DNA from 2 places in the Desulfomicrobium escambiense DSM 10707 genome. Region 1 is predicted to be linked to the other one. Evidence: predicted binding sites of a transcription regulator. Region 1 holds the regulator's gene; the other holds the start of a gene.
What was found. Region 1 encodes HrcA, which represses chaperone genes, less so after heat shock. Its sites were predicted from a motif close to TGTTAGCACTCNNNNNNNNNGAGTGCTAACA; they were not measured.
Positions count from the first base shown of each region.

Region 2: groES (co-chaperone GroES) is a predicted target of HrcA. The motif match lies at 3,324-3,354, and genes of this name have one in related genera.

Region 1 is NZ_AUAR01000005.1:49,566-56,444, reverse strand. It holds gene cbiB (adenosylcobinamide-phosphate synthase CbiB) at 1-870, opposite strand, end outside; gene G394_RS0105780 (tRNA (cytidine(34)-2'-O)-methyltransferase) at 883-1,353, opposite strand; gene rfbB (dTDP-glucose 4,6-dehydratase) at 1,458-2,483, shown strand; gene rfbD (dTDP-4-dehydrorhamnose reductase) at 2,480-3,343, shown strand; gene hrcA (heat-inducible transcriptional repressor HrcA) at 3,340-4,356, shown strand; gene grpE (nucleotide exchange factor GrpE) at 4,407-4,952, shown strand; gene G394_RS0105755 (CoA-binding protein) at 4,955-5,320, shown strand; gene G394_RS18135 (rhomboid family intramembrane serine protease) at 5,363-6,247, opposite strand; gene G394_RS18130 (ElyC/SanA/YdcF family protein) at 6,244-6,879, opposite strand, start outside.
Region 2 is NZ_AUAR01000003.1:111,924-118,802, reverse strand. It holds gene G394_RS0103820 (adenine nucleotide alpha hydrolase family protein) at 1-909, opposite strand, end outside; tRNA gene G394_RS0103815 (tRNA-Glu) at 1,344-1,421, opposite strand; tRNA gene G394_RS0103810 (tRNA-Gln) at 1,423-1,496, opposite strand; tRNA gene G394_RS0103805 (tRNA-Glu) at 1,504-1,581, opposite strand; tRNA gene G394_RS0103800 (tRNA-Glu) at 1,605-1,680, opposite strand; tRNA gene G394_RS0103795 (tRNA-Lys) at 1,690-1,765, opposite strand; gene serS (serine--tRNA ligase) at 1,817-3,100, opposite strand; gene groES (co-chaperone GroES) at 3,400-3,690, shown strand; gene groL (chaperonin GroEL) at 3,718-5,355, shown strand; gene G394_RS0103775 (NADH-quinone oxidoreductase subunit B family protein) at 5,442-6,233, opposite strand; gene G394_RS0103770 (hydrogenase large subunit) at 6,245-6,879, opposite strand, start outside.

The DNA.
Region 1 (6,879 bases):
CGTAGCGGACCAGATCACCCCCAGGGGCCCCAGCGGGGGCTTGTCCTTGATTTCGCCGAAATACCGCGTCGGGCCGCCCATGCTGACGCCTGCCGCGTGGGCCGCGGCGCTCATGGGCCAGCCGGCGTTGGGGCTATCCATGGTCCGGGCGTCGGTGGCGATGGCCTTCCACGACGCCCGGTTCCCCAGAACCCAGCCCGCGACCCAGATCAGAAATGCCGCCAGCCTGGCCGGCACCCAGGCCAGCACGTCATCGGCGCGCGCTCCGGCCTTGCCCAGTTCCTCGAAGCGCTCCGTACGGTAACCCCACATGGAGTCCGCGGTGCTGACCGCCTTGTAACCCCACAGCGCGGCCGGTCCCAGCAGGGACAGCCAGAAGAAGGGGGCCACGAAGCCGTCGTTGAAGTTCTCGGCCAATGTCTCGCCCAGGGCCCGCAGAACCTCCTCCTCGGTCATGTCCGCCGTGTCGCGGCTGACCAGGCCCGCAAGGTGCACCCTGGCCGCGGCCAGACGACCGCTTTCGAGCAGGTTCAGCACGGCCTGGACCTCGCGCAGCAGGCAGCCCAGGGCCAGGCCCGCATAGCCCAGGTACAGGGCCAGCATCTCGCCCACGAAGGGGAGCCCCATAAGAAGCCGCACCAGCAACGCACACCCTCCGGCCAGCCCCGCCACGGCCACGGCTCCGGCCAACCGGGGGCCGAGCCATGACCGCCCTGCCCACCCTTCGAGCCGGTTCAGAATCCGGCCGATCAGCCGCACCGGGTGGGGCCAGTCCGCGGGGTCGCCGAAGAGCAGGTCCAGGGCCATGCAGCCCAGCAGGAAGACGAAAAGGGAGAGGTTCAGAGGCAGGTCGTAGAGGGCATCAAGCATGGCGGTTCCTCGTTATTGCGGCGCGTCCTCGCGCCGGTCCAGCTCGCCGGTCTGACGATAGGCTTCGTAGAGCAGCACGGCCGCGGCGTTGGCCAGGTTGACGCTGCGGACCTGGCCCCAGATGGGCATGCGCACCAGATGCTGCGCGCCCTGCAGCACTTCCGGCGGCAGCCCCCTGGTCTCGGGCCCCAGGACGATGATGTCGTCCGGCTCGAAGGCGAAACGGTGGTAGGCCGTGCCCTGGCGGGCGCTGGTGAAGACCAGGCGGCCGGCGTCCCGGCCTTGCAGGAACGCGGCCCACGAGGGCCAGACCCGCTTGTCGACGTGGGGCCAGTAGTCCAGGCCGGCGCGCTTCAGGTACCTGTCCTCCAGGCTGAACCCGAGGGGCTCGATCAGGTTCAGGCGAGTCGTGGTGGCGGCGCAGAGCCGGGCGATGGTGCCGGTGTTCGGCGGGATCTCGGGTTCGTAAAGCGCAATTTGCATCTTGGATTCTCTTTGCATATTTTCTATGGCTGGCCGGGGCGCCGGGCAGCGCCCCCAACCACTTGGCCGTCAATGACGCTCCCGTCAAGAACCACGGAGAACACATGCACCTGCTCGTCACCGGAGGCTGCGGCTTCATCGGGTCCAATTTCATCCAGCACATGCTCGCAGCCCGCGACGACCTGACCATCGTCAACCTCGACAAGCTGACCTACGCGGGCAACCGCCGCAACCTGGCCGAGGTCGAGGAGAGGCATCTGGGCCGCCGCTACCATTTCGTGCACGGCGACATCTGCGACCAGGAGCTCGTTCCCGACCTGCTGGCCCGCTTCCCCTTCGACGCGGTCCTCAACTTCGCGGCCGAGTCCCACGTGGACCGCTCCATAAACGACCCCTTCCCCTTCATCACGACCAACGTCGTCGGCACCCAGAACCTGTTGGAGGCCGCCCGCCGGGCAGGGGTCCCGCGCTTCGTGCACATCTCCACGGACGAGGTCTACGGCACCCTCGGGCCCACCGGGCAGTTCACCGAGGACACGCCGCTGGCGCCCAACTCGCCCTACTCGGCCTCCAAGGCATCCTCGGACCTCCTGGCCCGGGCATATTTCCACACCTACGGCATGCCCGTCATCGTCACGCGCTGCTCCAACAACTACGGGCCCTTCCAGTTCCCGGAAAAGCTCATCCCGCTGGTCTACCTCAAGGCCTCCAGGGGCGAGCCCATCCCGGTCTACGGCGACGGGCTGAACGTGCGCGACTGGATCTACGTCCTGGACCACTGCCGGGGCGTGGAGGCGGCCCTCTTCAGGGGCACGCCCGGCGCGATCTACAACTTCGGCGGCGACGCCGAGCGCACAAACCTCGACGTGGTGCGCACCATCCTGCACCTGACGGGCAAGAGCGAGGACCTCATCACCTTCGTCACGGACCGTCCCGGCCATGACCGCCGCTACGCCATGGCCTTCGCCCGATCCACCGCGGACCTCGGATGGCGGCCGGAGGTCACCTTCGAGGACGGCATGGCCCGCACCCTGGCCTGGTACGAGGCCAACGGGGCCTGGCTTGACGAAGTGCAGAGCGGCGCCTATCGCCAGTTCATGGACGCGTGGTACAAGACGAGGCAGGCGTGAGAAGCGCCGTCGTCCTGGGAGGAAAGACCGGGCTCCTGGGGCAGGCCCTGTCCATGGCCATGACCCGCAGAGGCTGGACCGTGCATGCTCCCGGCCGCTCGGACCTCGACCTTTTCGACCGTCCTGCGGTGGAGGACTATCTGGCCCGGACCGGCGCGGACACCCTCTTCAACACCGTGGCCTACACCAAGGTCGACCAGGCCGAGGACGAGCCGTCAGAAGCCGCCCGCCTCAACCGCCAGCTTCCGCTGGTCCTGGGACAGGCCTCGCGCAATGCGGGAGTGCGGCTGGTCCACTACAGCACCGACTTCGTCTTCAACGGCAAAAAGACCACCCCCTACACCACCGAAGACCAGCCCGACCCCCGCTCGGTCTACGGCAGCACGAAGCTGCAGGGCGAACGCGAACTGCTGGCGCTTGGCCTGACCGGGCTCATCATTATCCGCACATCCTGGCTCTTCGGTCCCTGCAAGATCAATTTCGTGACCCGCATCCTCGAACTGGCCGCCACGCGAGCCGAGCTGTCCGTGGTCCACGACCAGGTCGGCAGCCCCAGCTACACCCCGGACCTGGCTGCAAACTCCCTGGCCCTGGTGGACGCGGGAGCAACCGGGCTCTACCACTTGGCCAACTCCGGCCAGGCCAGCTGGTGCGAACTGGCCGCCGAGGCCGTGCGCGGGGCCGACCTGCCCTGCCGGGTCAAGCCCATCACCTCGGCGCAGTACCCCCAGAAGGCCGTAAGGCCCGCCTATTCGGTCTTGGACCTGTCGAAATTCGCGGCCACCACGGGCATCACCCCGCGGCCATGGCTGCAGGCCCTGCGCGAATTCCTCTTTTCGCGGGAAGACTGTCTGTCATGATCCTCGGCAAGCGCGAAACCCAGGTTCTGGCCGCGGTCATCGAGACCTACGTCGATACGGCCCTGCCCGTGGCCTCCCAGACCCTGGCCGCGGGGCTGGGCCTGAGCCCCGCGTCCCTGCGGGCGACCATGGCCGCCATGACCGAAAAAGGGCTCCTGCAGCAGCCGCACACCTCGGCCGGCCGCGTTCCCACGGTCAGGGGCTTCCGCTACTACCTCGACCAGGTCTTCCGGCTCTCCCCCCTGTCGCGCCGCGAGCAGTCCAGGCTGCACGAGCACATCCTGCCCGGCGAGGGCGAGCTGCCCCAGGTGCTGCGCCGCGCGGCACGAACCCTGTCGTCCCTGACCCGGCAGGTCTGCGTGGTCATGGCGCCCCGTCAGGACTTGGCCCGCTGGCGGCAGATCGACTTCGTCCTCCTGCGGCCGGGAATGATCCTGGCCGTGCTGGTCATGCAGGGCGGGCTGGTCAGCAATCGCATGATCCAGATGGACGAATCCCTGAACGCCGACGACCTCATCCGCTACGGCAACTACCTCAACAGCCTCTTCGAAGGCCGCACCACCACGGAGGTGCGCGGCGAGATCGAGCGCCAGCTCCAAAGCGCCCGCAAGACCCTCGACGCCTATTGCCGCGCCTGGGAGCTGGCCGCCCAGGCCCTGGCCGAGGAGGAGCCGCCCGAATTCTTCGTCGGCGGCGCGAGCCACCTCGCGGACCAGCCGGAATTCACGGACCTGGAGACCATCCAGGAGTTGCTGCGGCTCATCGAGGAGCGTTCGCGACTGCTGGAGCTCCTCGACAAGACCACGGCCGGCGCGTCCGTGTCCGTCAACCTGGCCGAGGACATGCCGGGCATCGCCGGCTGCTCCCTGGTGGCCTCGCCCTACAGCGCCTTTTCCAGCGCCCACGGCACCCTGGCGGTGCTTGGGCCCGTGCGCATGAACTACGCCCGCATCGTGCCCATGGTTGACTTTGCCGCTCAAATACTTAGTCAGTGCCTCAAATCCCGCTCCTAGGGAGCTTCGTGAAACGACTACTCAAATATTTCAAGGATCAGGAGTTTTTCATGTCCAAAAAGGAAAGCGAAGGCCTCGGCCCCGAAGAAGTCCAGGCCGAAACGCCCGTCGAAGAAATCCAGGAACCGACCCTGGAAGAGAAATACGCCCAGGCTCTGGCTGATATCGAAGAGTTGAAGAAGGAGAACCTGCGCGTTCTGGCCGACGGCGAGAATTTCAAGAAGCGCCTGACACGCGAGAAAGAAGAGTATTTCAGGTTCGCCACGTCGGCCATCCTGGAGGAGATCATCCCGGTCATGGACAACCTGGACCTGGCCCTGGCTCACGGCCGGCAGGCCGAGGCCTGCAAGGACCTGGTCACGGGCGTGGAGATGACCATGAACATCTTCCTCGACACCATGAAGCGCCACGGCCTGGTGCAGATCGCCGCCGTGGACGTGCCCTTCGACCCCGCCGTGCACGAGGCCATGAGCCAGGTGGAACGCGACGACCTGGACGAGAACACGGTCTGCCAGATGCTGCAGAAAGGCTACATGCTGAAAGACAGGCTGCTGCGGCCGGCCAAGGTCATGGTCAGCCGCAAGGCGGGGGCGTAGCCATGGCCGAGCGAGTCGCCGTGCTCGGGGCCAGCCACAAGCCCGAGCGCTATTCCAACCAGGCCGTGCGCATGCTGAAGGAGTACGGCCACGACGTTGTGCCGGTCACGCCTGGCCGGGCGGTCATCGAAGACCTGCCCGTGTCCCCGGACCTGGGAAGCATCCAAGGCCCCGTCGACACCCTGACTCTCTACGTCGGCCCCGAGCGCAGCGCCCAGCTGCAGGACGCCATCCTGGCCCTGAAGCCGGGACGCGTCATCCTCAACCCGGGCACGGAGTCCCCGGCCCTGGAACAGGCCCTGGACTCGGCCGGCATCCCCTGGCAGCACGCCTGCACCCTGGTCCTGCTCAGGACCGGCCAATTCTGACCCGCCCATGACCTGCGGGGGGCCCGTCCCCCCGCGCCGTTTTCAGAACCAGCCCGGACCCGCCAGGGCCGTCGCCCAGGCCCAGAACGTCAGCACGGCGCCAGCCGCGCCGGCCATGGCGTTCAGCCAGACCTTCCAGCCATGGGCCCCCCGCCAGTTTCCGACCAGCAGCCCGAAGGGCAGACCGCACAGGAGGCCGAAGAGGTGCGCCCCGAGGTCCACCCTCTCCTCGCCCGCGCCGAGCATGGCCAGAAAACCGAACCCGAAGCCCAGGGCCAGCAGCAGGACCTGGGCGCGCGACTGCCGCTGCGCCCTGCCCGCGCCTCCCGCCAGGACGCCGATGAGGCCGAAGACGCCCGTGGACGCGCCCACGCTCAGATGATCCGGGGCCTGGGCCCAGGCGTTCACGGCGTTTCCGAGGCTCCCCGAAAGGAGGAAAAGGGCCCATGTCAGCCCCGAACCGATGCGCCGGCCAAGCATGGAGGCAAGCACGGCCAGGGCCGCGGCGTTGGCCAGCAGATGCCCGGCGTCGGCGTGCAGGAAAAGGGCCGTGACGCACCGCCACCACTCCCCGCCGAGGATCAGCCGGGCGTCGGCCCGTCCGGCCATGTGCCAGGCCATGCTGCGGCCCAGCCCCTGGCTGTCGAGCCAGACCGTCACGACCACGAAGAGCCCCACCACCAGGAGCGATACCCAGGAATTGTCGGGCAGGGGCGCAGGCAGCACCCGCGGCCTGTTCTCGCCCTCGTAGGCCATAATCTCCTTCACGGCCAGATGGGCCACGGCAGGCGCCACGAGGAGCCCCCCCCCTTCGGCGCGGTTCAGGAAGCGGCGGCTGGAGAGGACCAGGGACCAGGCCCGAAGCAGCGCCTTGTCCGGGTTGTCCCTGCAGGTGCACAGGGTCAGGGTGGGCAGGATGTCGATCACGGCGCGCCCAGGGACACCTGCCCGCGCACGAAGGCCCAGGCCAGGCCCAGGTACTCGTGCACGGCCATGTGGCACGTCTGGATGTTGGAGGGGTAGGGCAGGAAATACTCGGGTTCGCCCTTTTCGCGCCAGTAGGCAGGGGCCGGGATGGGCGAGAGGCCCGCGTTCTCGAAGAGCTTGACCGCGCGCAGCATGTGCGAGGCCGTGGTCACCAGGACGAAGACGTCCTCCCCGACCAGGCCCTTCACGCTCTGCGCCTCGTCATGGGTGTCCAGGGACTGGTCCGCGAGGACGATGCGCGCCGGGTCGAAGCCCAGTCCCGCGGCTGCCGCGGCCATGACCTGGGCGCTGGTCTGTTCGTCGCGGTACTTTCCGCCCGAAAGAACGAGAATGGATCCGGGAAAGCGGCGCGCCACGCGCAGCCCTTCCGTCAGGCGATACAGGGCGTCCTCTTCGAGCATTGCTCCCGGCGGCAGCGACTTGTCCGTCCAATGCCCGGCCCCCAGGACGACCACCCATTTGACGTCCTTCCCGGCGACTGAGGGGGCGGTCAGGTCCAGGGCGGGATAGGCCCGCTCCAACGGGCGGATCAGGAAGCCGGAGACGGAATTGAGGCACAGGGCGTAGAGCAG
Region 2 (6,879 bases), on a different contig from region 1:
CATCTCCAGGAACTGCAGGGTCTGCTCGCGAATGGACAGAGTTGGACTGGACTGCCCGTTTTCGTTTTGCAGGTTGCGCATGACGTAGCTCATGACCGCCAGTTGGACTTCTTCGACGCCCTGCATGACCATCGGAATCCGTTCTTCGGCGGCAAGAGGGAAAAAGAGGATGTGGGCCACGGTCGGGCAAAGGCACGGTACCCCCACGTGGCCGAACTGGGAGCGCATGGCGTCACGGATGGCGTTTGCGGGCAGGGTCCGTTCCACCAGTTCGACATCCGGCAGCAGTTCAAGGGCGCGGCGGATGTTTCTGCGGCAGGTGTCGTTGGTGTAGGGCATGTTCCAGGATGCGGCCAAAACGCGCAGCCCAAGCTTTTTGGCCAGATACCAGAGCAGATAGGTGGAATCCTTGCCTCCGGTGCAAAGGACCATGACGTCGAAACGGGAGTCCTTGTTCTTGGCGGCGATGGACAGCAACGTCTCCTCATCCACCGCGTTGCGAGGTCCGGCGGTCCCCCCTTCCCGTTCGGCCTGTTCATAGCACTGGCAGAAGGCGCATACGCCGCGGGCATCGAATTCCAGCCCTGGCAGGAGATGGTCGTCGGTTACGCAGCGGGTGCAGACCCGTTTGCGCTCGGCCGTGGATGGTTGTCGCTGGTCCGTTTTATCCACCACGATCCCCTGCGTGAGCAGGTAGCGGAATTCGTCGCTCTCGCGCACGATTCCCGGTAGGCTGTCCAGAGTTTTTGTACCGTCAAGTCCTGTCAGGGCGTCGCCCAAAGCGTCCGGCACGACCAAGACCGTTTCGTGATGATAGGGAGGATTGCGCAGCCCATAGTAGACAAGGGCCTTTCCCTCGCGGCCATCCCGCACCGCCCATCGGTGTTGCAGTACGGGATGTGTCGGCATGTTGTGCACGGTTGCCTCGCTTTGTTTTGGGCAAAGCCGCCAGAGCGGCCTGCATGGTTTGGGTGTGGCCATGACGCCCGGAGATTGCCTGATTTTCGTGGGCAAGTTTCAGGGCGAACCATCGGGAACGAAACGAATCTCCTTACATACGCCATGGGGGACTTGGCGTCGAGCGGAGAATGCAGGTGGCGTAAGGCCTGTGCCGGCCAAAGGGCCGCGCTGTACGAGGGAGGAGGGTTTTGTTGCGTAACCGTGAGGGAGACCGATAGCTCTTGCCCGGCCGGAAGGGGGGGGCGTCCTGGTCCGGCTTCGGTGTCGAGACGGCTTCTGGCGGATTTTCGGGAACGAGCGACGACGACTTTTGGAAAATGTGGCTGCGATGTGAGCCAAAGAAAAAGGCCTTCCAGCGTGCGCTGAAAGACCTTGCTTTCTTGTGGCGTCCCCAAGGGGATTTGAACCCCTGTTATCGGCGTGAAAGGCCGGTGTCCTGGACCTAGCTAGACGATGGGGACGTGGCTGGGCGACTTAGATTCGAACTAAGATTGACGGAGTCAGAGTCCGCTGTCCTGCCGTTGAACGATCGCCCAAAATATTTGGCGTCCCCAAGGGGATTTGAACCCCTGTTATCGGCGTGAAAGGCCGGTGTCCTGGACCTAGCTAGACGATGGGGACGCGAACCGCGTCAGAAAAAAAAGTGGCGTCCCCAAGGGGGTTTGAACCCCTGTTAGCGGCGTGAGAGGCCGCCGTCCTAGGCCACTAGACGATGGGGACGCAAGGTTTTGGTGGGCCGTGAAGGGATCGAACCTTCGACTCTCTGCTTAAAAGGCAGATACTCTACCGTCTGAGTTAACGGCCCGAAAGAGAAGACGCTTCTATAGTCGGGCCATCTGCTTGTCAAGCCGGAAAGTCATCCTTTTTTCAGTTCGATCCTTTCCTGTCCGTTCATGTACGGACGCAGTGCTTCGGGGACGATGACCGACCCGTCGGCCTGCTGGTAATTCTCCAGAATCGCTACCATTGTTCGGCCGACGGCCAGACCAGAGCCATTCAGGGTGTGCACCAGTCTGCTCTTCTTCGAGGCCACCGGCTTGAAGCGGATCCCGGCCCGGCGGGCCTGGAAGTCCTCGAAGTTGGAGCAGGACGAGATCTCGCGATACTTGTCCTGACCGGGCAACCAAACTTCTATATCGTAAGTTTTCGCGGATGAAAAGCCCAAATCTCCGGCACACAGCGTGACCACCCGGTAGTGCAGACCCAGCCTCTGCAGGATGCTCTCGGCGTGGCCCAGCAGCTTTTCCAGTTCGTCGTAGGAAGTGTCGGGGTGGACGAAGCGCACCAGCTCCACCTTGTCGAACTGGTGCTGGCGGATCATGCCCTTGGTGTCCTTGCCGTAGGAGCCGGCTTCGGAGCGGAAGCAGGCCGTGTAGGCGCAGTGGGCGATGGGCAGGGCGCCTTCGGCCAGGGTCGTGTCGCGGTAGATGTTGGTCACCGGGACCTCGGCCGTGGGGATGAGGTAGTAGTTGGAGTCGCCCAGGCGGAAGAGGTCTTCTTCGAATTTCGGGAGCTGGCCGGTGCCCATGAGGCTCTCGCGGTTGACGATGACCGGGGGCATGACCTCGTCGTAGCCGTTCTCCATGGTCTGCACGTCGAGCATGAGGCTGATGAGCGCCCGTTCCATGCGCGCGGCCCAGCCCTTCAGGAGGACGAAGCGGCTGCCCGTGATCTTGGCCGCGGTCTCGAAGTCCAGGCCGCCCAGGGCCGTGCCCAGTTCCCAGTGTTCCTTCGGGGCGAAGTCCAGCTCGGGCTTGGCGCCCCAGGTGCGGACCTGCACGTTGTCCGAGTCGTCCACGCCCTCGGGGACCGAGGGGTGCGGGACGTTGGGGATGGACATGACCCACTGCTCGGTCTGGCCGTCGATGTCCTTGAGTTCCTCGTCCAGCGCCTTGATGCGGGTGGACATGGCCCCGAGCTCGGCCAGAAGGGCGTCGGCGTTCTCGCCGGTTTTCTTCATGCGGGCGATGTCGCCCGAGGCCTGGTTGCGGCGGGCCTTGAGCTCCTCGGCCTCCAGCAGGAGGTCGCGGCGCTTCTGGTCGATGGCCAGGAACTCGTCGAGGTCGAGCTTGCTGCGCCTCTTGCGCAGGCCTTCCTTGACGTCGTCGGTGTTGGAGCGAACGAATTTGATGTCGAGCATGGGCGTGTCCTTGTCTGCGGTGTCGTCCCTGATCGAATCGGGACGCGTTTTCAAGGCGAAATCCATAGCCTGCCTCGGCCGGAATCACAAGACGCGCAGGCCGGCCGCGGAAAAATCCGGATGAACATGAAATTTTTTTGCGCGGTCGCCCTTGACTTCACCGGGGCAGGGATTATTTGGGCCTCTGTCTTGCGCGGACCGGCGAGGAACGAACAGGCCCGCGTGTTGGCACTTGTTGGTGAAGAGTGCCAGAAATTTTATCTATTCGGAAGCAATTCTTAAACATCTTGGAGGAAAACATGAAGCTCAGACCGTTGCACGACCGTATCCTGGTCAAGCGTCTCGAAGAGGAACAGGTAACCAAAGGCGGCATCATCATCCCTGACTCCGCCAAGGAAAAGCCCATCAAGGGTGAAGTGGTTGCCGCCGGCCCCGGCAAGGTCGCCGATGACGGAAAGCAGATCCCCATGGGCGTCAAGACCGGCGACAAGGTGATCTTCAACAAGTACGCCGGCACCGAAGTCAAGATCGACGGCGAAGAACTGCTCATCATGCGCGAGGACGACATCCTCGCCGTTATCGAAGCCTAATCTTTCATTACATAAGGAGACGCACACATGGCTGCTAAAGTTATCAAGTTCGACGCCAAGGCCCGTGAAAGACTGAAGAAGGGCGTGGACACCCTGGCCGATGCCGTCAAGGTCACCCTCGGACCCAAGGGCCGCAACGTCGTCATCGAAAAGTCCTTCGGCTCCCCCATCATCACCAAGGACGGCGTGACCGTGGCCAAGGAGATCGAACTGGAAGACAAGTTCGAGAACATGGGCGCCCAGATGGTCAAGGAAGTTGCCTCCAAGACTTCCGACATCGCCGGTGACGGCACCACCACCGCCACCATCCTGGCCCAGGCCATCTTCCACGAGGGCATCAAGCTGGTCGCCGCCGGCCGCAACCCCATGTCCATCAAGCGCGGCATCGACAAGGCCGTCGAGGCCGTCATCGCGAGCCTGGACAAGCTGGCCAAGCCCACCCGCGACCAGAAGGAAATCGCCCAGGTCGGCACCATTTCCGCCAACAACGACTCCACCATCGGCAACATCATTGCCGAGGCCATGAGCAAGGTCGGCAAGGAAGGCGTCATCACCGTTGAAGAGGCCAAGGGCCTGGAAACCACCCTTGACGTCGTCGAAGGCATGCAGTTCGACCGCGGCTACCTGTCCCCCTACTTCGTGACCAACCCCGACAAGATGGTCTGCGAAATGGACAACCCGCTGATCCTCATCAACGAGAAGAAGATCTCCAACATGAAGGAACTGCTCCCCGTTCTGGAGCAGGCCGCCAAGATGGGCAAGCCCCTGGTCATCATCGCCGAGGACATCGAAGGCGAAGCCCTGGCCACGCTTGTCGTCAACAAGCTGCGCGGCACCCTGCAGGTCGTGGCCGTCAAGGCCCCCGGCTTCGGCGAGCGCCGCAAGGCCATGCTGCAGGACATCGCCATCCTGACCGGCGGCGAAGTCGTGTCCGATGACCTGGGCGTCAAGCTCGAAAGCATCGCCCTGAACCAGCTCGGTTCCGCCAAGCGCGTGGTCATCGACAAGGAAAACACCACCATCGTCGACGGCGCCGGCGAAGCCGAAGCCATCAAGGCCCGCGTGAAGCAGATCCGCAACGAGATCGAGGAGACCACCTCCGATTACGACCGTGAGAAGCTGCAGGAGCGCCTGGCCAAGATCGTCGGCGGTGTGGCCGTGATCAACGTCGGTGCCGCCACCGAGACCGAGATGAAGGAAAAGAAGGCCCGCGTGGAAGACGCCCTGAACGCCACCCGCGCCGCCGTTGAAGAGGGTATCGTGCCCGGCGGCGGTGTCGCCCTGGTGCGCTGCCAGGCCGTCCTGGATTCCGTGAAGCCCGCCGATGACGACGAGGCCGCCGGCGTGCAGGTCATCCGCCGCGCCATCGAGGAGCCCATCCGCATGATCTGCGGTAATGCCGGCGTCGAAGGCGCCGTGGTCATCGACAAGGTCCGCCACGGCAAGGAAGACTTCGGTTACAACGCCGCCACCGGCGAGTACGAAGACCTGCTCAAGTCCGGCGTCATCGACCCCAAGAAGGTGACCCGCATCGCCCTGCAGAACGCCGCTTCCGTGGCCTCCCTGCTGCTGACCACCGAGTGCGCCATCGCCGAGAAGCCCAAGGAAGAGGCTGCTCCGGCCATGCCCGGCGGCGGCATGGGCGGCATGGGCGGCATGTACTAAGCAGATTTGCCATAGCCCAAAAAAGGGCCGGGAGCGATCCCGGCCCTTTTTTGCGCCCTTTTTCCAGGGAGTTGCGTCCCGAAAGATCAGCCTTTCTGTTCTTCGAGGCGCCCCAGCAGGCGCAGGAACCCGTCGAGGATGGTCAGGGGGTGAGGCGGGCAGCCGGGAATGTAGAGGTCGATGGGCACCACCGGGTCGGCCCCGCCGTTGTGCTGCGGGTGGCCGATAAAGGGCCCGCCGCTGATGGCGCAGGCGCCCAGGGCGATGGCGATGCGCGGCTCGGGTACGGCCTCCCAGGTCTTGCGCAGGGCCAGCTCCATGCCCTTGGTCACGGGGCCGGTGATGAGCACGCCGTCGGCGTGGCGCGGCGAGGCCACGTACTGGATGCCGAAGCGGCCCAGGTCCCAGCCGATGGTCCCGAGCACGTTGATGTCCGCCTCGCAGGCGCAGCACCCGCCGGCGCTGACCTGCCGCAGGCGCAGGGAGCGTCCCAGGAGGCTCTTCATCTTTTTGTCCAGGGCTTCGGCCAGGCGCAGCTCCTCCTCGCCGGGCTTGCCCAGGAGCAGGTCGTCCCGGCGACGCACCGCCAGGCGGTGGTCGCTTGTGCGCGTCACGGCGCCGTGGGGACAGGTCTTGGTGCAGGCCCCGCAAAACAGGCAGCGGCCGAGGTCCAATGTCGTGCTCGATCCGGGTTGCCGCGAGATGGCGCCCGTGGGGCAGACTTCGGCGCATGCGTCGCAGCCTGCCGGGCAGGCCGAGGCATCCAGGCGCAGGGCGCCGCCGTGGCGGTCGGGCAGGGCCGGGGCCGGGCCGTGGGGGTAGGCCATGGTCTGGCAGCCGCGGCGCATGCGGTTCATGAGGGTGTCGAAAATGTACATGAGCGCTCCCCTTACAGATCGAACCCGCAGTAGGACAGGTTGAAGCTCTTGTTGCAGATGGGAAAGTCCGAGACGGCCGTGCCGCGCAGGGCCAGGGCCAGGCCGGACCAGTTGTGGAAGGACGGGTCCTTGATCTTGTAGCGCCGGAAGCGTCCGTCATGGCCCGTCAGGGCCACGTGGCAGACCTCGCCGCGCCATCCCTCCACCAGGGCCACGGCCAGGGCTTCGGGCTGGGGTGCTCCAAGTGCGGTGCGCAGTTCGCCGTCCACGGGTTCGGCCAGCTGTTCGAAAAGATAGCGGCCCGAACGCTGCACTTCCAGGGACCTCACGCGGGCCCGGGCGAAGATATCGCCGCTGGGCCAGACCGCCACAGGGGCCTGGGAGAAGCGGTGCCAACCCGCCGGGTGGTCGAAGCGCACGTCCCGGACCAGCCCGCAGGCCCGCGCCGCGGGGCCGACCAGCCCTATGTTTACGGCCTGGGGCGGGTGCACGACGCCGACGTTACGGAAGCGTACGCGCACCGAGGCCGCGTCCCAGAACCAGGCCATGGCCTGCTCGACATCCGCCATGTGGGTTTTCAGCCGTTCGACTAGGGTGGCCAGGCGCTCCGGCTCCAGGTCGTGCATGCACCCGCCGGGACGGACCA